One region of the Bradyrhizobium ottawaense genome, then DNA from elsewhere that is predicted to be linked to it. Evidence: riboswitches for the same ligand, from Rfam matches in the RefSeq annotation. Region 1 holds a riboswitch; each other region holds the start of a gene.
What was found. Region 1 has a riboswitch for cobalamin ahead of CIT37_RS04600 (ribonucleoside-diphosphate reductase subunit alpha). Riboswitches for the same ligand answer to the same signal wherever they lie in the genome.

Region 1 (7,607 bases):
CCTACCTATTCTGGGGAGGTCTTCGCTACATTGCCTTCTGATATGCTGCCCCGACGACTACAGTTTTCCAAGACAGAACGAAACAACATGACTCACCACGTGGATCTCGGACCTGGTGTGGCAAGCATACCAGCGCCAAGAAATCTTCCAAACCGTTCCGATCAGGGAGTGAGTTGGAACAAGTCCTACGAAGCCATCAACGCTTGTGGCCAAAAACCTCTTTTACGAGAGTTACTCACGCAACTACGTCAGCCTGCTGTCTTTCCCACTATGGCAAGGATCGCGGCGGATACAACTGACCTGGGCGTCAAGTACGACGAGGGCACGACAGCAACGTTTTCGCTCGATAGAGCTAACGCCGTTGTGCGAGCGATCGACACGCCTGACGATCAATCAATGCACGAAAGCTCTCGCGCGATCCCAAGTTGCGTTGTTCAGTAGGTCGACGGCGGCAGCGTCGTGGTATCCAGTCCCGTTGCCTTGATCCGACAATCGCGAATCGCGGCGATGATGCGCCGAGACAAGAACATCAAGGAGCGCGGACAACATGCGATAATTGGAAAGCCGCTGTACTACGCATATGAGTCTCGCAGACGAAAGCTCTCTCTGCCGGTGACCGCGGACACGACGTTGGCAATGGAGGTTTCGCACTTAGCATGTGTTTTGACCAAGAAACTTACGAGAACCGCTCAATACGAGACGAGGTGATGATTCCTTGCCTAGTCTGGACCTCGACGCGCGACACTTGGCTGGCTGTTTGCTCGTGCCGGAGCCCGGTTCAGGCAGCCATCGCCCGATGTTCGCCATGCCCTGACTTCTTCGCACTTGCAATATCAAAGGCGTCCTCATGTCATTCCCTTCGCGGACGGTTGCAGGCTGCCGAACCGTGTCGACCTTGAGAACGTCGGAGCTTCCTTGGGAAGGGCGGGGCGGGTTCCAGATAGGGCGTGGAAGCGCAGAAGCCCGCCAGGAATATGTAGATCCAAGCATTGCCTACCAAGGAGCCTTCGTCCGAAGTGGCCGTCAAAGTCAGCCGTCTGAGACAGGCGGAGATCTCGGAAGGGAAACCAAATGCACCCGGCGAGTCCCCGTCGGTGCATCCATTCCGCTCACCGTCAGATGTGTCGATGCCATGCTCCTCCTTGGAAGGCCAATGCCAAAACAGAGCCCCGAAACGACTTCATGACAGAAGAATCAGATATCAGATCTGCGAACGCAAACATTCGTGCAAGCACTGTCTGGACAATTGTGCTCGGCTTTGCCGCGGATCCGTTGATGCGTTGGAGCTGGCCTGACCCAAGGCAATACCTTAGAAGCATGCCTCAGTTCATTGACGCCTGTGGGGGCCGAGCATTTGCACATGGCACAGCCTACGTCGCGGGAGAGATTCGTGGCGCGGCCCTGTGGCTGCCTCCCAACGTGCAGCAAGATGAGGAGGCATTGGATGCAATCATGGCGCTATCCCTGCGCCCGGAGATTACCGAGGATATGGCACACTTGCGGCGGAGAATGGCCGAACATCGTCCCCACGAGCCACATTGGTATCTGCCACTCATTGCCGTCGATCCGAACTGGGTCGGAAAAGGGCTTGGCACGTTGCTGATGAACTACGCCCTTCAACGATGCGATGAGGACGGCATTGTTGCCTACCTCGAAAGTTCGAACCCTGAAAACATTCCCTTTTACCAACGTCACGGCTTCAAGGTCGTTGGTGAGATACAACACGGTTCTTCGCCGCCGCTCACGCCAATGTTGCGAACGGCTTCATTCCGACCCAGCAAGGCCGCGCCGCCGGATCGGCTCGTCACCCAGACTCAAGCATAGCTCCGCCTCATCCCGTTAGGATTGATTGCCAATAACCTGACATGACCGCGTTCGGTCAGGACGGCTTATGTTCGCGGCCAGACAACTGAGCACGTGAGGCGGCTCGCCGGGCCTGCGAAAAGCATACCAATCGTCTCTTCGGCAAAGTTGGCACGTCTGATGTGAGAGCTGGCGGGGTCAAATCCACTAAGCTGGGATATTGCCACGGGCGGCTGCATCGATTTGCGGTCGGGCTCCAGACAATTTTTGATCTAAGGCCACAGAAAGCGATGAATGGCGAGACGCGTATGGCTACCGAAACCCGATCCGGCCCAACTCAATTCGCGGACCGCGAACCGATCGATGCCAACATTCAGGATGTCCAGGGTTGCTGTTCCCCTGTTGGAGAATTTGCGACGCCACTTCCAAAGGTTTGAGCACATCTTGGCCGATCGCAGGCGCTGGGTCGTCGAGCGCACCTTTGCGTGGCTCGGCAGATGTGGGCATCTCTGCAAAGACTTCGAAGGTTCCGCCGCTACCGAGCTCGCCTGGCCGCTCGTCGCCCATCTGAGGCTCCTAACTCGCCGATTGGCCAGGCCTTGAGACATCTATGTTTTTTGAGTGAGGCTCTCAGGACAGGCGCTCGGCGAATTTCGAACCTCGACCTCGGGGCTGCTCCAACTGGTTAACTTGACTGTGCCGTCTTGACGAGTCTGGGCAAAGGCTTCTATATGTGGTGTCGTAGTGGTTTTAAATTCGCATATATGGTGGCACGGTGTTAGGGGGGAACCCATTGTGTCGGCAGCGGCTATTCCGAGGCATTAGCGCGACAGCGCTGGGAAGGCCGACAGCCGCAGCGACCCGCGAGCCAGGAAACCTACCGCGACAGAACCCATGTCCTCGGGCGGGGTGCCCGGTGGGTCGCTTGCAGCCGGGGACATTTGCCCGGTCCCCTCGCAAGTCGTCCGCACGGTCCCAGCCCCCAAATATCACGGGGTTGCCGATGTCGGCGTCTTACGATTTCGATCAGTATGGTCATCTCATTGAGCTGCCGAGTGTGCGGCAGCCCTCAGCGCAGGCAAAGCCTACCACACCTGAACTGTGTCTTGTGCAGCCCCCAGCATTGCCGGCTCCCCTGCCGAGGCCCCCCGCGCGATCGCCAACTCCGTCTGACCTTTCGCTCGATCGGTCGCGCGACGACCTGCTGACCTCGTTTGGTAGGCTGACGCTGACCGACCGCTATCTGCTCGCCGGCGAAGGCCTCCAGGACATGTTCGCCCGAGTGTCTTGCGCCTTCGCGGACAATGTTGCGCATGCCCAACGTCTATATGATGCGATGTCTCGGCTGTGGTTCATGCCGGCCACACCGGTGCTCTCCAACGGCGGCACGACGCGCGGCCTTCCGATCTCGTGCTTCCTTAACTCAGTGTCGGACTCGCTCGAAGGCATCGTCGGCACCTGGAACGAGAACGTCTGGCTTGCTTCCAATGGCGGCGGCATCGGCACCTACTGGGGTAATGTTCGCTCAATCGGCGAGAAGGCGAGGGGCGGCGTCACCTCGGGCATCATCCCGTTCATCCACGTCACGGACGGCCTCACGCTGGCGATCAGCCAGGGCTCGTTGCGGCGCGGCTCGGCGGCGGTCTATCTCGATATCCACCATCCCGAGATCGAGGAGTTCCTCGAGATCCGCAAGGCGTCTGGTGACTTCAACCGCAAGAGCCTCAACCTACATCACGGCATCAACGTCACCGACGAGTTCATGTGTGCCGTGGGCGCCGGCACCGCATTCGCTCTGCGCAGCCCGAAGACTAACGAGGTCGTCCGCGAGATCGACGCCCGCCAGCTGTGGCAACGCATCCTTGAGAACCGGCTGCAGACCGGCGAGCCTTATCTCTTGTTCATCGACACCGTGAACCGTGCGCTCCCCAAGCACCAGCGCGAGCTCGGCCTCGAGGTCTCGACCTCCAACCTGTGCAGCGAGATTACCCTGTCGACCGGCATCGATCATCGCGGCGAGGAGCGCACCGCGGTTTGCTGCCTGTCGTCGCTCAACCTCGAGACCTGGGACCAGTGGAATGAGGAGCCCGGCTTCATAGAGGACGTCATGCGCTTCCTAGACAACGTGCTCACGCACTTCATCACGGTGGCGCCGGACGGAATGAAGCGTGCCCGCTACGCCGCCCTGCGCGAGCGCTCCGTTGGCCTCGGCGTCATGGGCTTCCACTCGTTTCTCCAGGCCAAGGGCATTCCAATGGAGGGTACCTTGGCCAAGTCATTCAATCTGAACATGTTCCGAAAACTCCGTCGCGAAGCCGACGCCGCATCCGTGGCGCTCGCTCGCGAGCGTGGCCCGTGCCCGGATGCCCTGGAACGCGGCGTGATGGCGCGCTTCAGCCACAAGATCGCAATCGCGCCGACCGCCTCGATCAGCATCATCTGCGGGGGCACCAGCGCCTGCACTGAGCCGATCCCGGCCAACATCTACACCCACAAGACGCTATCCGGCGCCATCTCGGTGCGCAATCCGCACCTCGCTAAGGTGCTGGCCGCGAAAGGCGCCGACACCTCGGCGACCTGGGAGTCGATCATCGCGCACGACGGATCGGTCGCCCATCTCGACGTCCTGTCGGAGCACGAGAAAGCGATCTTTCGCACCGCCTTCGAGATCGACCAGCGCTGGATCGTCGAGCTTGCCGCCGACCGCGCCGCGTTGATTTGCCAGAGCCAGTCGATCAACCTCTATCTGCCGGCCGACGTCGATAAGTGGGACCTCCACATGCTGCACTGGACGGCGTGGAAGCGTGGGGTGAAGAGCCTCTACTACTGTCGATCAAAGTCGATCTCGCGCGCGGCGTTCGCCGGCAAGATTGCCGGGGATGCAACGCCGACGCAGCAGCCGGCGCGGCAGCGCACCGACTATGAGGAGTGCCTCGCATGTCAGTGATCGATCTATCGCGCGCCGATCCGCGCACGTTGATCGGCAAGGGACGCGTCGGCCTCCTTGACTCGACCGGCAGCTACGACGTCGATCGCTATGCCTGGGCTTACGAGTTCTGGAAGCGCCAGCAGCAGACCCACTGGATGGGCGAGGAGGTGCCGCTCGGCGCCGACCTCAACGACTGGGCTTCGGGCCGCGTCACCGACAGCGAGCGCGCGCTGCTCACCCAGATCTTCCGTTTCTTCACTCAGTCGGACATCGAGGTCGGCGACAACTATTTCAAGCGGTACATTCCGATCTTCCAGCCACTCACCGTCCAGATGATGATGGCCGCTTTCACTAACATGGAGACGGTTCATATCGACGCCTATGCCCTGCTACTCAAGACGCTCGGTATGCCTAAGACCGAGTTCGAGGCATTCCGCGGCTATGCGCAGATGCGCGCCAAGGCGGACTACATGCACGAGTTCGGCGTCGACAGCGTGGCGGATGTCGCCCGTACCCTGGCGATGTTCGGCGCCTTCACCGAAGGCATGGCCTTGTTCGCCAGCTTCGCCATGCTGCTCAACTTCCCACGCCACAACAAAATGAACGGCATGGGACAGATCGTAAGCTGGTCAGTGCGCGACGAGAGTCTCCACTGCGAGGGCATCATCAAGCTATTTCACGAATGGCACCGCGAAACCGGCGCGGTGACGCGCCCCGTCCGCGACGACATTGTCGACGTAGCCAAGACCATGGTGAAGCTGGAGGAGAACTTCGTCGAGCTCGCCTTCGGCCTTGGCAAGATCGAGGGGATGCTGCCTGAGCATATCCACGCCTACGTCCGCTACGTCGCCGACTGGCGACTGGCCCAACTCCGGATTGCCCCGGTCTTCGGCTTCTTCGAGGCGAAGGAGGGCGGGTTCACCCAGCTCAAGGCGCATCCGCTGCCGTGGCTCGTCGAGATTCTCAATGGCGTCGAGCACGCCAATTTCTTCGAGCAGCGCGCCACGGAGTACTCCAAGGCGGCGAGCCGCGGCAGCTGGGACGGCGAAGACGGGGTGTGGGCGACTTTCGGCCGTATCTAGCCCATTTTATTCATGCTAGCGGCATTGACAGCGGCAGGCGCCGATAGTCGTCGCCGTCACCCGCCAGCATGACAAAGGCATAGAACCGGACCTCCTCATCGTGGCGTCTTGATTGCAGCGCGACAAAGCCGGACACACAGATGGTTTGTTGGGTTAAGCCGGTACATGCGCTCCATTGCTGATGGCGGCTAGGGTTTACAGTATTTCCGCAGGTCGGTGAGGTGGGTCTCGTCAACCACCTTCATGAAGTCAATCAGCGCAACACGGCTACGCCCTTGAGCAGACGAATGTTCTCGATGATCGCCACGGCCGCCCCCCTCTTAGGGCTAGAGGGGATTACTATCACGCAATCGGAAGTTGTAAAGAGGGGCAACCCTGTCAAAGGGGGTCATCTTCATTGCAGCCCGGTCGGATCAGGCAAACCGATTTGTTCTTCATCCCCCTTCGCGTTTGATTTCGTCGCCGACCCACTGGCGGTCTTCCTCGGCCGTGGCTTCGCGGAGGTGATCTACTACGAGCAGACGCTGGCAATGCGGCTCGGATGACAGCCGCGTTTCTGTCCTAACACAAGAGTTCCGCTTCAGCGCTGCCGATCCACCTCTCGAGATTTTGCATCCGCTCTCCGAGGCGCTCCCAATTGATCCGCGCCAGCGGGGGTTCGGCAGGCTGATCGGGCGCAGAGATCGGCAGCGACGATGACGCAAGCCATCACGTCGTCGACGTTATGTCCCACCCTCGCACGAGCGCCGCTTCGACCGCTCGTCGGCCTTTCGTCCGAGGTGGCCAGTGCGGCCTCGACCTGGTCGACCAAGTCGTAGCACGAAGGTGCGCCCGGCTCGCACCTCGGCTCGCATTTCAGTGCGCTGCCTGTGCGATGAGCGTGCTGCGGCCGACCGGAACGATTGTAATCGATGACCTGTGTCTCCCTAAGCGAGGGCCGGGTTAACTACGACGGTCGACAAAACTATTTTTTGCCTCATCATTCTCCGACGGCCGGAAAGCCGACGGTGATGCAGGTGGAGGCACGGGGCCGGGAAATCGGCGCAGCCAGCCACTAAGCGGCTGGCGTTCGACCACGGCAGCACGCTTGAGTTCGCCGCGATCTCGCCGTGGCGCTGCGTCATAACCAGATCAGCCAGATTCCTTTGAACCACGCCTAACCAGCTCGAGCCGATGTACCGACAAGAAGCCGATAGCGCTATTGATGCGAGTCCCTGTTGCCAAGGTTTCTATGCCGCGATGCGGCTCAGGATATTGGTGCGAACCCGCGCCATTTTGGCGAAGATCGATCAATAGGTCGTGGCGATCACGCCACCCCACCGGTAGTTCACACGGACCAAGCCGATATCGACGTCCTGACCGATACGGGCAGTCCCTGCAAAAGTGCCCACCGGAACACCCACGAGTCCGGGTGAAAAAAAGAAATCCACATCCCGACGACCCATGAACAGGTGGTCGTATTCAACGCCGATGGACCAGTTCGGAGCAAAGCCAAATTCAAGGCCCGCCCCTACCGTGCCGCCCCAACGAGTTTCGCTGCCGTTGTCGATAGTGAGCCCGGTCGCAAAATCGGAGACCCGGTATTTGTCACGGACGACTGCAGCCCCACCTCTTACATAGAGCAGCACGTTATTCCAAGCATAGCCGACTTGGCCCGTGAACAGGCCGAATGCATCAAGCGTGGAGTCATCCCGGACGCCTGCGAAAGCAAGGTTCGCGTTGGAGCCCTTGAAATCGGCCCAATTGCCCTGCGTCTCCAGACCGAACACCGAGTTCGCTATTTGCCAGCGGTA
Region 2 (7,607 bases), 2.0 Mb from region 1:
CATTCGCCCTCGTCTTGTTGATGGCGTTCTTCACGGGTTTAGAAACGTCGCCCGACGAACCCCACACCTCAAGAAGCGACGCCGCCCAAGGGCGGTCGCTGATCTTCGGCACGATGCTAGGCTGAATCTGCTGGTGAGGGCGCGCCTCGAGGAACGCCGCCAAACGCGGTCCCTGGACCGGATCGGCATCGGCGAGCGCAATGCAGGCCGTAAGTATTTGCGGCGCGCCCCACTCCTGTTCCTTGCGGGCGCGCTCGAGAAGTCGATCCATAATCACTGTGGTTTCGATCCGGGGCACCCGGACCAGGCGGTCCCTCAACCGAGCTGACATTTCCGGATGTTCGAGCATCGCCGCGAGAAGTTCGGCGCCGTCGGAGGACAGGCGATCTTCAGGAGTGATCAGCGGCGCATGCTCGCGGCTGACGTAAAGAGCCCCGCGGAGATCGACGTCATGCAACGGCGGCGAAAGCGCCAGCCATTCGCGCACGAAGTCGCCGGTCCACGGATCCTTCGTCTCCAGGTCGCGACCGGCGGCCGCTGCCTCCTCCCAGTCCTTCAGGAACGCGGGCTTTCCTTCCGCGTCCGTCGTCACATTCTTGACGAGCTCGGCATAGGCTTTGGCGTCGCCGATGCGCTCGAACAGAAGGAGCTTAGCGAGGACCGCCTCATCCACGCCCACACCCTGCGCCTTGGAGATGGTCATGCGGATCGATAGCGCGTTCAGGAAGCGCTTGATCAGGCGGGGATTGCCGACAATTCCGGACGCCGTTGTCATGAGCGAAGACAGCCGCTCGGCAGTGTCGAGTTGTCCGACCAGCGATCCCGGTAAGCCGATGTCAAGCGAGTTGACGAACGCGCGGTCCACCTTCTTGCCCTGCCAAGTGCTCTTCAGTTGACGGATCACGGCGGCGCGAATCTTCTCCTTGTCGGGCTCGGGCAGGTCGCTGTTGTCCACGAATAGCAGCATCATGTATGCGCGGACCTCCTGCGTGCCGAGTTGCGGCACGCGGATCGGAACCTGGATCAGCTTGTCGAAGTAGTTCGTTACCATCAAGTCATTTTCGAAGCCCGCGAAGTGCTTGCGGACTGCGTGCTTGATCATGTCGTTGTCCGCAGCGATGACGAAGGCGGTGTTCTTGAGGAATAGGAAGAGGCGGATGGCTTCGAGCGTCGAGATCGTTGTCTCGGGCAGGCAGCGGTCGAGATCGTCGATCAACACGACAAGCGTGATACCGAGTTCTTCAAGGGTTTGCTCGAGCGTGTCGCGCAGAGCCTGAATTTCCTTCGGAGGAGACGTTTCCTCCTTCGGTTTTAGAAGCTCGCCGCCTTCCTTGACGGCATCGCCGACGGCCTTCTTCGCCGCATCGGCATCGCTCTTCCCGAAGCCCTCGCTCCACATCTTTCTGCCGAGTTCGAAGAACTCGCCGGCGGCCCCGACCGGCGGAACGCCGAAATAGATCGAAGCCGCCGACGTCGTTGCGAGCTTCGCCACCCGCAGCCACTTCACCCGCTTAGCAAGAGCGGCAACCTTTTCGAGCGCTGTCTCGCGGCTTTCGGCCTCGTTCGCAAGCTTGTCCGCAATGACGTCCATTAGGGCGGCGCGCGACGTGGGTCGGGGCCTCGAGCGCCTTGAACGAGTAGTAGTCGCGCCCGTGGAACTGGCGGTCCTTCAGGTGGCGGTTGAGCTCGTTCAGGGTGGACTTGATGCCGGTGAAGGCATCGTCGAGCCGATGGAGAAGGTCGTCCCGGAATGCCGAGGTCATCTCCGTCTCAGCGTTCCGACACTGCTCCGCGTACTGGACCAATTCATGCCCATCCAATCGGTCCTTTTCGGCGACCGCCCACTGCTCGACGGCCGACGGCGTCGCCTCCTCGGCGGTGAACGGCGGCACGAGATAGAAGTCCTGCCCGTGCTTGTTCACGGCGCCCGTCATTTCCCTCATCAGGGTGGAGCGCCGGTTGGTAGAACGGTTTTCACGGTCCGCCGTCAGCCCAGCGATGCGGTCCGACAAGGACTGAGCCGCCATTTCGGCCACCTTCGACCGGTAGTCGCTCATCTCCCTCGATTGCGGGAATCCGTCCAGCAGCTGGCGCGCGCGGGCGCGACGTGCCACCGCCAGGACTTCACGATTGTTCTTCATGTAGTCTTCATACGCGCCCTCGGCCCTGTCTTTCGCGCTGTGTGCCCGGGTCGACGCATCCTGTGTCTCGGTCTTGAGCCGGTTTGCCGTCTTGACCTCCGCGGCTAGGCGCTCCAGATCGGCAACGAGCTTGGGATCGCGATTCCGCTTGGCGTCTTCGATATTTTTGCCGATTTCCGCCAGCTTGCGATCGAAAGCAGCCAATTCCTCGCCGCATCCAAAGCAGGTCAGGCCAGAGTCGCGGATGGCCTGGAATTGCGCGAACATGGCTTCGAACAGCCGTGCCTCATCCTCCGCGCGCCGGACATCTCCCGCCGATCCAGCAAGTTGCTGGAGCAATTGCTGCCGTTCGGCCTGAAGCTGTTGGCGCATCTGCTCCTTCCGACCGTCGACTTGCGCGATTTCGAGCAATCTCTCGTCGAGATTCCCGACGAAGAAGCCTTCGACTTCGTGGTTGGTCTCGTTCACCCTGACCCTAGCCGTAAGCAGGCTGCGCGCAAGCTTCTCCCCGCGGAGTACCATGACCTCTCGAATTCCGCGCTGTTCGACGCCATCGTCGCAATGGCGTTCTGCCTTGCAGATCGCGACGCGCGGTTCAGGGTCAGCGTGAAGTACCTCGCAGGGCTAACACCGGACATGCTCAGCACGACAGGCAGGGCGATCATAGGCGGACAAGCCGGCTTCGATACACTGTGCGAACGGTTGAGACATGTAAACGGCACCCGAGCCGGCCATCACGGCCGCATCAAAGAGCTGGGACATTTGGCTGGGCTTTCGACGTCGGAGTCGCCCCTCGATCCTCAGATCAGGTCGATCTTGCTAGAGAAGATCGAAACGAACATCGCAAATGCCGTCGAGGCGGAGTCTCTTGAAACTCGCTGCCCGTGTGGTCGAGACCACGAGCCGCATTCGCCTTGCGTTCGCCGCGGCATGTCCCGAAGCCGACCTGATCCGCGGCTTGCCCGGCGCGCTGCTGCCGCTCAGTCCTTGACCGGCGGGGCGTCCGCCCCCCGTTCGCCCAACTTATCCCTCAAGCGCGTTGCAAAGTACGGGTCGTCAGGCGGTGAAAAGCCGAAGGCAATCCTGTGCGCCTCGTCAGAGCAGATGTGCGGCCACATCAATCGGACTAGAAAAACGCACTCTCACGAATAGGACGGGCTAAACTGTCACATGTTGTGTCACTCAGCACTCGATTCACGCCCCTTGCTTGACTCGGTTATGAGGGGCCTTCAGTCTGGTTATCGGTAGCGCCGAAAGGCGTATCAAGGGAATACGGTGCGTCCTCACGGACAAGGCCGAAGCTGCCCCCGCAACTGTAAGCGGCGAGCCGACGACAGTTGGGCCATTGGGTTCGTTCGTTCGAACCTGGGAAGGTGGTCGGAGGCGTCAACCCGCGAGCCAGGAAACCTTGCTGCCGGTCGTGGTCATGGACTGACGCAGGGGCGGGGTGCTCCAAGACGTTGCAAAGCCGATCGAGATCTGCCGCATTCGGGGCGAACGGCTGCCGCTCACGGCGAATGTGCGTGACGGCTTTTTGTTTCGCCCGTGGTCATCACCGTTTTCATTTCAAACGTAGTAGCCGTGCCGGCGCGAGTTTCGGCGTCAACTTCAATCCTGCTCAAACAGCGCTGGCTGTCCGGGTCAGCATTGACGCTAGGAATCGTGCTGGCCTCGATCGCCGCAGCGGGATCGGCGTCCGCACAGCCTCCGCAACTGCTCAATCCGTGATTGTCTCCTCGGCCAATCCGTGGGGCAACACCGTCACCGCGGCAGCAGCAGCGGCGCGAGCGCGTACGCCTCTGGTACGTGGCCGCGACCCGGGCGCGCGACCTGCTGATCCTGCCTAGGCACTCCGCCGACCTGTCGGACAAGTGCTGGGCAAAGCTCGTCGATTTGGGCCTGGCTGGTCTCCCGGCGATCAACCCGAACGACGTCGGCACCGCGAAGGAAAGGAACGTCACGCCGCTAGAGAACGGGCAGACCCGCGAGACCTTCGCCGCCGAGGCGACCGCTATCTTCGATGTGCGCAAGACCGTGATCTGGCGTCGCCCGAGCCGGAGCGAACTTGATCAGGTGGACGAGCCAGAAGCGAAGATCGAAAGCGGGGAAATTCCGGAAACCGGCGCTGCGGAGCCTGCTGCCGTTCTCAGAAGTTCGACGCGTGGCACCATCCTTCACAAGCTAATCGAGGAGGTGCTGACCGGAGAAGCCTGCGACGCCAGGGCGGACTTGAAACGCGGGCTGCGGAACTGATCCGGCAGATGGGGCACGAACCGGCGGAGGATCCGAAGATGGGCATCAGCGCCGTCGAACTGACCGCCACGGTGCTGCGGACGCTCGCTCTTCCGGACGTCGTGACGCCGCGACCGCGTCTCGCCCCCGAGCTCCCGTTGTTCGGAAGCCAGACTCACGAAGGCGGCAAGGTCCTGCTCTCCGGACAGGTTGACGCGATCGCGTTCGACGAGGCCGGCGCCATCGACGCGGTCGTCGATTGGAAGAGCGACGTGGCTCCGGATGCGCCGAGCATCGGCCACTACAGACAGCAGATCGCCGACTATCGGAAGCAGACGAACCTAAGCGGGACAGGTCGTCGATGTGACTTGAGCCCCCGCGGCTGCTGCTCAGGATCCAAGCGCCGTCTCTGCCGGCCTGGTCTACCTTGCCGAGCTGCGGTTGCTCACGCTTGGCTGAGATCGAATCTGAAAGTTCTCCGCAGTTTCACGGATTTCGAAATTGATCGGTCCAGGTCGCCCGTCCGGAGTTCGGGCCCACAGGTATGCGGAGCCTTCATCCAGCACGATCGACTCGACCGAGAAGCCTGCACGCTTAACCAATCCGGCGAGATCGTCCGGCGGGATGAGGCCGTAGAAGGAATGGCCCCTAAGCGAGTCCATGAGGAAGCCGTTGCCGTATGGTTGACAATTCGGGAGATTCTGCATCCTTGTAAAATCAGAATTGCGATAGAGCGTCACAAACAAGCAAGTGCCGTTTGGCTTTAGCTTAGCTCTCATCAGTTGAACGATGCCAAGTCTCACGCTTGCCGATGGGATCACAGAAAGAACGTTTATGCAGAAGCCGCGGTCGTATCTCCGGTCATGGGAGGCAAACTGACCCACGGTGAGGGCGTGGACGTGATTTGATTTGCCGACGTAATCGCGGATGGTGGTCGAACGACCGCGGATCATTTGACCCCTTGAAAGCTGCACTTCCGAATCCACCAACGCAAGTTCGCCGGTGGTTTTGGCTATTGCCCGTTCGTAACGCAGTTTGCCGCAGCCAAAGTCGAAGCTGGAATGAATTGGCTCGAGACGCGAGATCAGCTTCTTAAGATAGGCCCAACTCTGTGTTTCCGGCTTGGCTGCGTTTTCGCTCCGGACGATGATATCCTTCCCGATCTTGTACCACATCAGATGGCCGCCTCTGTGAATGCTTGGCGGTTGCCTGCACTTGCCTCGGCATTCCCGGCTATCTGTTGGATCTGGGGATCCGCCCTTCGTTCCAGCAATCCATACCGAAGATGCATAAATAGAAGCGCGGCCATCGAGGCGGTCCAAAAAATGATCAGAAACCAAGCTGCCCTGGCGAAGGCGGATAAGACCGCGAAGCCTGTGAGTATGAAGAGCCACTCCAAGGCAACCCAATATGTGCCAAGCCTCCAATGCGCTTTCGATGTCGTGCTTGTCGACGAGCGGATGTTCGCTTCGGCTGGACGCGTATTTGTAGAACGTCGCTCTCACGAGGGGATGGCGGTCGCGTTTGAGATTTGCCACCTGACGGGCCGACATCTGCGCACCCGACATGACAGCCAGAGGGAGAAGGATGTTAGCGCGGTCGAACCTCGCCCTGATCTTAAATATGTCCGAAATCCGATCATGGAATCGGGTGACCCTGCTGAAGATGAGCACCAGCAAAGCAAGCGCGAAGCCGCCCACGTTCACCTCAGGAGCTTTAATAGCCGTGGCGAATTCCTTGACGCCGGGCAGATGCTCAACTCGCAAGAAAAGACCGTTAATCCAAGGATCGTACCTCACCAGGAACGAGCAGGCTAAGGTCAGCCAGAAATCCGCCAAAGCGTTCTTCTAGAGCATCTCAGAATAGTTCTTCGGCCCGAAGAAGGGCATCAGAACGCGAAGGATCGAATCCATGCCGCCCCCGAGGTTGTTAAGACCGGTCCATAAACGGCTTGATTGAGTCAGAAAAGTAGCCGACGGTCAACGGATAAGGTGATGGCCGAAGGGAGGAAACACCCTCCCTCGGACGCTTCCCGAGTCGAGTAGCGATCCCATATTCAAGGCAAAAAGCGCGCATCTGATTTATGAGGCACGTCCGTTGCGAAATCATCCTATCGCGAACACGATGCAGCGCTTGCAGGTCAATGTGTTCGGGCGACCGTATTTCGACGAAGCGCATTGTTGGTCGCGTCACTGCTTCCGCGATCGCTGCGGCATCGATGATGTCACTTTTGTTGGACTTTACATAAGGCTTGACGAATTGAGCCGGAATAATGCGGACGGTATGCCCCATCGCGGCGATCTTGCGTGCCAACCATTGCGAGCTGGCCTTCCAATTGTAGATCGTCGCTTCGGAGACCCCGTGCTTGCGAGCTAGGTCGGCCGTCTTCGCCCCGGCCTCATGCGCCTTCGACACTGCGATAATCTGCTCTTCCGTGAACCTTGCTCGCTTCATCTGTCCGTCCTTCTTCGGGGCGGACTCTGAATCCTTCTGGAGGAAATGCTCAGTGGCAGGTCACGCCAACGAAAAGAAGCGTTGGTTGCGCAGCCGCGCCAAAATCCATCGCTGCGCGACTTGCACCGCAACTTCGACCTTTGCCTTATCTTTTGGGCGCCGCGGCCGGGCTGCGAGATGGCCGTGCCGTAATGGCTTGCCATCTCGGCATAGGTTCGGTTGAGGCCGGGATCGTGGCGGTCGGGATGTGAGCGGCAAGCCAAGGCCGTCAGTCAGCGTGGCTCATTGGCATAGCGCAGCTCACCTTACCGCCCGCGCGGACTTCACTTCGAAGTCACGGACCAGTTGTTGAAATTGAAGTTCTTTCCCCCCGGGGACGAGGTAATCTCGACGCCGTATTGGACGCTACCGACGTTTATGTCGCCAAAGTACCCCTTCGACTTGATCCACTGCAGGATACTCTTGATGTCCACTGTCCCGCTGTTGGTCTTCGAAGTGCGCAGCAATGAGATGACCTTGTGACCATCGGAGCCTTCGCCTTCAAACACGTTCCAAGTCGCCCCGCCTACATTGACATTGCTGTAGACCGGAATCGCCGCACCGGAAGGGGCATAATGATATGAAATGGGCTTAACGTTGCCGCTCCCGTCCGAGTTTCCGGTGTAGTTTGTCCAGAGCATTATCTCATGTCGGTCTGAGCTGTCCCAGATATCGTAGGCGACATCCCAGGCGCCGCCAGTGGGAACTTCCTGATTGAAGCTCGAGCTCAGAGTGTTGATT
Region 3 (7,607 bases), 4.0 Mb from region 1:
TGCCGCAGACGGCGGGCAGGTCGTCGTCGTCTCCTCCGGCGATCCCGGCGTCTTCGCGATGGCCTCTGCCGTGTTTGAGGCGCTCGAACAGGCGCCGCAATGGCGGAATCTTTCGATTCGCGTGCTGCCTGGCATCACGGCGATGCTGGCAGCTGCCGCGCGCGCGGGCGCGCCGCTCGGCCATGATTTCTGCGCCATCAATCTCTCCGACAATCTCAAGCCGTGGGCAGTCATCGAGAAGCGCCTGCGGCTCGCCGCCGAAGCTGATTTTTCGATTGCGATGTACAATCCGCGCTCCGCAAGTCGGCCCGAAGGATTTGGCCGCGCGCTCGCGGTGCTGAAGGACGCCGGTTGCGGCGAGCGCCTCGTGATTTTTGCGCGCGCGGTCAGCACAGCTGACGAGAGGATCGAAACTGTCACGCTGCACGAAGCCCGGCCCGAGATGGCCGATATGCGCACGCTGGTGATCGTCGGCAATTCGCAGACGCGCCGCGTCGGCCGCTGGGTCTATGCGCCGAGGCGGGTAGAATGACCGAGCCATTGCATGATCTCGGCCACGCTCTCGACCCGCAGCCGCTCGGGCAGCTTTGGCCGCGAGATCATGAGCACGGGCAGGCCGAGCAAGCGGGCCGCGTCGATCTTGGCGCGCGCGCCATCGCCGCCGGAATTGCGGGCGACGATCCAGCCGATGCCGCGTTCGCGCATCATCTCCAATTCACCGTCCAACGTGAACGGTCCACGCGACACGATCACATCGGCGGCGAAGGGCAGCGGCGATTCCGGCGGATCGACGAAACGCAGCGTGTAGGCATGCTGCGGCTTCGTCGCGAACGGCGCGATATGCTGGCGGCCGATGGCGAGGAACACGTTTGCGGGCGGCTCGGGCAGCGCCGCGGCCGCGGCGCTGACATTCGCGACCTCAATCCAATTGTCGCCGGACATCCCGGTCCAAGGCGCGCGCTCCAGCGCGATCAGCGGCGTATCGGTTTCCGCGCACGCCTCGACCGCATTGCGGCTCATCTCCGCAGCGAAAGGATGCGTCGCGTCGATCACATGCGTAATGCCTTCGCTGCGGATGGTGTCGGCAAGCCCGCTCACGCCGCCGAAGCCGCCGATGCGGGTCGGCAGCGGCTGATCCGCAGGCGCGCGGGTGCGGCCGCCATAGGAATAGATGGCCTCGATGCCTGCGCGCGCGATCGCCGCGGCGAGCAGGCTCGCATCGGCAGTTCCGCCCAGAATGAGGGCGCGCGTCATGGCTGATTCCTTGGCTGATCCCTGGCTGACCATCATCGGTATCGGCGAAGATGGCCTTGCCGGGCTGTCCGAAGCAAGCCGAAAGGCGCTCAATGAGGCCGAAACCGTCTTCGGTGGTGCACGGCATCTCGCGCTTGCCGGCGTCGGCAGCCGCGGCCGTCCGTGGCCGGTGCCGTTCGACGCCGACGTCGTTCTGAGCAGCCGCGGCCGGCCGACAGTGGTGCTCGCTTCCGGCGATCCGTTCTGGCATGGCGCAGGTGCTGGTCTCGCCGAGAAGCTGCAGACCGGCGAGTGGACCGCGCATTCCGCTCCGTCGACCTTCTCGCTTGCGGCCGCACGGCTGGGCTGGCGGCTCGAATCCGCCGTCTGCCTCGGGCTTCACGCCGCACCGTTCGAACGTCTCGTTCCGCATCTGGCGCGAGGGGCGCGCATCATCTGCCTCGTGCGCGATGGGAAAGCGGCAAGCGATCTCGCAAAATGGTTGAGCGAGCGCGGATGGGGCGCCTCGGCCTTCTGGACGCTCGCCGCACTCGGTGGTCCGCGCGAAAGCATCCAAGAACATCGCGCCGACGGTTTCGCCGGTGATCCCGCTGGAAACCTGATCACCGTCGCCGTTGAGGCGAAGGGCACGCATGGTATGCCCCACGCCTCGGGGCGTCCTGACGATCTGTTCGTCCATGACGGCCAGATCACCAAGCGGCCGGTGCGTGCGCTCGCGCTCTCGGCGCTGGCGCCGCGTCCGGGCGAACGGCTGTGGGATATCGGCGCCGGTTCGGGGTCGATCTCGGTCGAGTGGGCGCTGTGCGGCGGGACGGCGACCGCAATCGAGCCGCGCGAGGATCGCGTCGCGAATATCCGCAAGAATGCCGCTGCGTTCGGGCTCGTGCACCGGATCACCATTGTGACGGGGAAAGCGCCTGAAGTGCTCGCTGCGCTGGACGCACCGGATGCGGTCTTCATCGGCGGCGGTCTCGACATCGCGATGTTCGATGCAATCTGGTCGCGGCTTGCACCGGGCACACGGCTGGTTGCACATTCGGTCACATTGGAGACGGAAGCGTTGCTCGGCGATCTGCACCAGCGCCACGGCGGCGAGCTGATGCGGGTCGACATCGCTTATGCTGGCCCGCTCGGCCGTTATCGGTCCTGGGAGGCGGCACGGCCGGTGGTGCAGTGGAGTACGGTCCGATGAAGGTGGCCGGGTTTGGGTTCAGGAGAGATGTCACTCTCGCTTCGCTGCGCGAAGCGCTGCTGGCTGCGGGTGATCCCGAAGGCCTCACTGCGATGGCAACTGTCAGCGACAAGGCCGACGCGGAGCCGTTGAAGCAGCTCGCGCTTGAGTGCGGCGTGCCGATCAAGGCTGTTCCGGCCGACATGTTGGCGAGGATAGCCACGCCGACCCGGTCCAATCTCGTGATGGAGAAGTTCGGCATCGGATCGGTCGCCGAAGCAGCAGCTCTCGCTGCGGCGGGGCCGCGTGCACGGCTGATCTCGACACGCGTTGTCTCGCGGGATCGCACTGCGACCGCCGCGATCGCGGAAGGAGACGGCGCATGACGGTGCATTTCATCGGGGCAGGGCCGGGCGCGCCCGATTTGCTGACGTTGCGCGGCCGCGACCTGATCGCGGCCTGTCCGGTCTGCCTCTATGCGGGCTCACTGGTCCCCGAAGGCGTGCTGGCGCATTGCCCGCCGGGCGCGCGCATCGTCAATACCGCGCCGCTATCGCTCGACGAGATCATCGCGGAGATCGCCGCCGCGCATGCCGAAGGCAAGGACGTCGCTCGCCTGCATTCCGGCGATCTCTCGATCTGGTCGGCGATGGGCGAGCAGCTCCGCCGCCTGCGCGCACTCGGTATCCCTTTCACCGTGACGCCTGGCGTGCCGTCCTTCTCCGCCGCCGCCGCCGCTCTGGAGGCTGAGCTGACGCTGCCCGGTCTCGCCCAGACGGTGGTGCTGACGCGCACGCCCGGCCGCGCCAGTGCGATGCCCGAGCGCGAGAAGCTCGCCGCATTCGCCGCGACCGGTGCGGTGCTTGCGATCCATCTGTCGATCCATCTGCTCGACAAGGTCGTCGCCGAGCTCGCGCCGCGTTATGGCGCGGATTGCCCGGTCGCCATCGTCTGGCGCGCGAGCTGGCCGGACCAGCGCATCGTCCGCGCCACGCTTGCTACGCTCGATGCTGCCGTCGGCACCGAGATGGAGCGCACCGCGATCATTCTGGTCGGCAGAACGCTTGGCGCTGCGGATTTCGACGAGAGCCGCCTCTATGCCGCCGACTACGATCGTCGCTATCGGCCTGTCGGTGCCGAGCCACGCTTTCCGGAGGCCTCGTGATGGCGGCAGGCTTCGTCATCTCCGCGCCGGCTTCCGGCGTCGGCAAGACCACGCTGACGCTGGCGCTCGCGCGCGCCTGGCGCAATCGCGGATTGAACGTGCAGTGCTTCAAGAGCGGTCCCGATTACATCGATCCCGCCTTCCACGCCGCCGCCACGGGGCGCGCTTCCGTCAACGTCGATAGCTGGGCGATGGACCGCGGGGGCATCGCCCATCTCGTCAGCCGCGGCGCGGACGCCGATGTCGTGCTCGCCGAGGGATCGATGGGCCTGTTCGACGGCGTCGCCGCGCGCGGTGTCTCCGGCACCGGTGCCACCGCCGACATTGCGGAGATGCTGGGCTGGCCGGTGGTGCTGGTGATCGATCCTTCCGGTCAGGCGCAGACCGCGGCGGCGATCGCCGCGGGACTTCGCGATTATCGCCCCGGTGTGCGCCTTGCGGGCGTCGTGCTCAACCGCGTTGCCAGCCCGCGCCACGAAGACCTCGTGCGGCGTGCGCTCAACGATTCCGGCATTGCCGTGTTCGGCGCGCTGCCGCGTCATGCCGAGATCAGCCTGCCGAAGCGACATCTCGGCCTGGTGCAGGCCGAAGAGCAGGGCGAGATCGGCAAGCTGATCGACGAGGCCGCGCGCTTCGTCGCCGAGCATGTCGATCTCGATGCGGTGCTGCGATCGGCTGCCAGCTGGTCGCCGCAACCTGCCGCGAATGGGCTGAACGTGACACCGCCGGGGCAGCGCATCGCGCTGGCCCGCGATGCGGCGTTCTCCTTCGTCTATCCGCATATGCTGGAAGCCTGGCGCCGGGCGGGCGCGGAGATCTCGACATTCTCGCCGCTCTCCGATGAAGCGCCTGACGCGAGCGCCGATGTGTGCTGGCTGCCCGGCGGTTATCCCGAGTTGCATGCCGGCAAGATCGCGGCCAATGCGCGTTTTCGCAGCGGCCTGCGCGCCTTCGCCGAAACGCGGCCGGTGCACGGCGAATGCGGGGGCTATATGGTGCTGGGAACCGCTTTGACCGATGCGGACGGAATCCGCCACGAGATGACAGGCCTGCTTGGCCTGGAGACGAGCTTTGCCAAACGCCGCATGCATCTCGGTTATCGTCTGGCCGAACTCGCCGCGCCGATGCCGGGACATCGCTCCGGCGCGCGCCTGCGCGGCCACGAATTCCACTATTCGACCATTCTTGCCCAGCCTGATACGCCGCTGGCGGTCGTGCATGATGCGACTGGCGCAGTCATCGCCGAGACCGGCTCGCAGCGCGGCCACGCCACCGGCACCTTCTTTCATCTGATCGCGGAGGACCGGTGAGCGGATTCGTCTCCTTCATCTCCGCCGGGCCCGGCGACCCCGAGCTTCTCACGCTCAAGGGCGCCGCGCGGCTGCGCGAAGCCGACGTCGTGCTCTATGACGATCTTGCCTCTGGCGCGATCCTCGATCTCGCCCGGCCAGGCGCCAATCTCGTCGCGGTGGGGAAACGGGCAGGGCGTCCCTCGACCAAGCAGCACCACGTCAACCGCCTGCTGGTCGACTATGCGGCGACAGGCGCACGCGTGGTGCGGCTCAAGTCGGGCGACGCCGGCATTTTCGGCCGGCTCGAGGAAGAACTTGAGACGCTGCGTGAGGCCGGCATCGGCTACGAGATCGTTCCCGGCGTGACATCGGCCTGCGTTGCCGCGGCGCAAGCCGGCATTCCCCTGACCCGGCGCCATACCTCGCGCCGGGTGCAGTTCGTGACCGGGGCTGATGTCACCGGCGCGTTGCCGCCTAACCTGAACTGGGGGGCACTGGCCGACCCGGAAGCGACGACCGTGGTCTATATGGGCCGGCGCACCTTTCCGGCGCTTGCCGCAAAGTTGATCGCGCACGGGCTCGCTGCGGATACCCCCGCGCTGTTCGCCGAATCCCTCGGACGCCCCGACGAACGGCTGGTCCGCACCACCATCGCCGAGCTTGCCGAGCAGCTTGCGCGCGGCGGGGCCGCCTCGACGGCCGCCGTGATCCTGTTTGGGGCGCTGGCGGGGGATTATCCCACATGACGGCCTTGGCCGCCCTTCGCCCCTTGACGCAGGCTCAGCGAAAGGGGCACACAAGAGAGGCATGGTGCTCGACGCGGCGCAAAGCGCCGGAGCATAATCGGGAATGGGGGTGGGCGGACCCAGTTGCGGCGCCCAAAACCCCAGCCGCCCCCGCGACTGTAAGCGGTGAGGGACTCCGATCAGCCACTGGGCCGCAAGGTCCGGGAAGGCCGGAAATCCCGGGGAACCGCGAGCCAGGAGACCGGCCCTGCACGTTTTGAGGCCAAGGCCGTCGGGTGTGACGGCAGGAAGGAACTGAGCCATGCATATCGAACCCGGGGTCGTGACGGGCGCCAAGCTCGTGTTGAGTTACGCAACCGGCATCGCCGCAGGCGGCGTTGCGCTGAAGCTCGCGGTCGAGACCGTGCGTGAGCAGGGCATCACGTCGTTCGCGGCGCGGACGCTGGCCACCACAGTCCTCGTCTTCACTTTCTTCGAGATCCTGCCGCACTTCCCGGTCGGCGTCTCCGAGGTGCACTTCATTCTCGGCTCGACACTGTTCCTGCTGTTCGGCGCGGCGCCGGCGGCGTTCGGCCTTGCCTTCGGTCTGCTGCTCCAGGGCGTGTTCTTCGAGCCGGCCGACATCCCGCAATACGGCATGAACGTCACCACGCTGCTGGTGCCGCTGTTCGCGATCCAGGCGATCGCCACACGGATCATCTCGCGCAACACCGCCTATGTCGATTTGAAGTATCGGCAGGCGTTGGCGCTCTCGACGACCTACCAGGCCGGCGTGATCGCCTGGGTGGCGTTCTGGGCGCTCTATGGCTCGGGCTTTGCGATGAGCAACCTCGCCAACATCGCGACGTTCGCGGCGTCCTATGCGCTCGTCATCGTGATCGAGCCGCTCGCCGATCTCGCGGTGCTGGCACTGGCGAAGTCGCTGCGCGGCGTCACCGCGCCCGGCCTCGTCACCCCGCGCCTGCACAACGCGGCCTGAGAGACAAGCGAACGGGCGGCCAGCAGGGCCGCCCGTCGCGTTCGCGATGCTCACACTCTCCCTGATAGGCATCGGTTGCGGCGATCCCGACCAGCTCACGCGCGCCGCTGTTCAGGCGATCAACGCCGCCGATCTCGTCCTGATTCCGCGCAAGGGGGCGGCAAAGTCCGATCTCGCCGATCTCAGGCGGACGATCTGCGCGGACGTGCTCACCAGCGACAAGACAATCATTGCCGAATTCGACCTTCCCGTGCGCGACGCTGGTGAAGCTGACTATCGCAAGGGCGTGGACGATTGGCATGATGCGGTTGCCGCGGCCTGGTCGAAAGCGATCGCAAACCATCTCGAAGGCGAAGGCAAGGTTGCGCTGCTGATCTGGGGCGATCCCTCGCTCTATGACTCCTCGCTGCGCATTGCACGACGGCTCAATCCGTTGCCGACGATCGAGGTCGTGCCCGGTATCACCTCGATCCAGGCGCTGTGCGCGGCGCATGCGCTGCCGCTCAACGACATCGGCGAGCCTTTTCTGGTCACGACGGGGCGGCGCTTGCGCGAAGGCGGCTGGCCGCAAGATGTCGATACCGTGGTGGTGATGCTCGACGGCGGCACGGCGTTTCAATCGCTCGATCAGCGGGGCTTGCAGATCTGGTGGGGCGCCTATCTCGGCATGCCCGACCAGATCATCATGTCCGGCGCGCTCGCCGAGGTTGGCCCGCGCATCGTCGCGGCGCGGCAGGAAGCGCGCGAGCGGCACGGCTGGATCATGGACAGCTACATTCTCAAGCGCGCACGTTAAGCGAGGCAGCATGCTCCCCGAATGGGTCCCCCAGAACTGCCCCGATGTCTCCGCGGCCCATCGCGAGGCGGCGATTGCGCGGCAGGCGCAACTGACAAAACCGACCGGCGCGCTCGGCCGGCTCGAGCAGCTCGCAATCGAGCTTGCGGGCCTGCAGGCGACCGAACAGCCGCGTGCCGCACGGGTGCCGATCATCATCTTCGC

Region 2: linked by a shared signal. The riboswitch ahead of CIT37_RS35385 (hypothetical protein) and the one ahead of CIT37_RS04600 (ribonucleoside-diphosphate reductase subunit alpha) in region 1 are both predicted to bind cobalamin.
Region 3: linked by a shared signal. The riboswitch ahead of CIT37_RS26630 (energy-coupling factor ABC transporter permease) and the one ahead of CIT37_RS04600 (ribonucleoside-diphosphate reductase subunit alpha) in region 1 are both predicted to bind cobalamin.

Annotation. Positions count from the first base shown of each region.
Region 1 covers NZ_CP029425.2:967,750-975,356, forward strand. The annotation lists gene CIT37_RS04590 (GNAT family N-acetyltransferase) at 1,183-1,824, shown strand; partial or broken gene CIT37_RS04595 (transposase) at 2,260-2,406, shown strand; cobalamin riboswitch at 2,532-2,702, shown strand; gene CIT37_RS04600 (ribonucleoside-diphosphate reductase subunit alpha) at 2,807-4,750, shown strand; gene CIT37_RS04605 (ribonucleotide-diphosphate reductase subunit beta) at 4,741-5,814, shown strand; gene CIT37_RS04610 (hypothetical protein) at 6,102-6,359, shown strand; gene CIT37_RS04615 (outer membrane protein) at 7,104-7,607, opposite strand, start outside.
Region 2 covers NZ_CP029425.2:7,559,252-7,566,858, forward strand. The annotation lists gene CIT37_RS35370 (P-loop NTPase fold protein) at 1-1,591, opposite strand, end outside; gene CIT37_RS35375 (hypothetical protein) at 1,512-2,609, opposite strand; gene CIT37_RS35380 (transposase) at 3,010-3,132, shown strand; cobalamin riboswitch at 3,370-3,571, shown strand; gene CIT37_RS35385 (hypothetical protein) at 3,948-4,394, shown strand; gene CIT37_RS35390 (class I SAM-dependent methyltransferase) at 4,796-6,211, opposite strand; partial or broken gene CIT37_RS35395 (IS110 family transposase) at 6,405-6,695, opposite strand; partial or broken gene CIT37_RS35400 (hypothetical protein) at 6,756-6,827, opposite strand; partial or broken gene CIT37_RS35405 (IS21 family transposase) at 6,891-7,069, opposite strand; gene CIT37_RS35410 (glycoside hydrolase family 12 protein) at 7,151-7,607, opposite strand, start outside.
Region 3 covers NZ_CP029425.2:5,568,329-5,575,935, reverse strand. The annotation lists gene cobJ (precorrin-3B C(17)-methyltransferase) at 1-532, shown strand, start outside; gene CIT37_RS26660 (cobalt-precorrin-6A reductase) at 508-1,254, opposite strand; gene cbiT (precorrin-6Y C5,15-methyltransferase (decarboxylating) subunit CbiT) at 1,265-2,446, shown strand; gene CIT37_RS26650 (cobalamin biosynthesis protein) at 2,443-2,811, shown strand; gene cobM (precorrin-4 C(11)-methyltransferase) at 2,808-3,590, shown strand; gene CIT37_RS26640 (cobyrinic acid a,c-diamide synthase CobB) at 3,590-4,900, shown strand; gene cobA (uroporphyrinogen-III C-methyltransferase) at 4,897-5,628, shown strand; cobalamin riboswitch at 5,674-5,892, shown strand; gene CIT37_RS26630 (energy-coupling factor ABC transporter permease) at 5,930-6,607, shown strand; gene cobF (precorrin-6A synthase (deacetylating)) at 6,654-7,403, shown strand; gene cobT (nicotinate-nucleotide--dimethylbenzimidazole phosphoribosyltransferase) at 7,414-7,607, shown strand, end outside.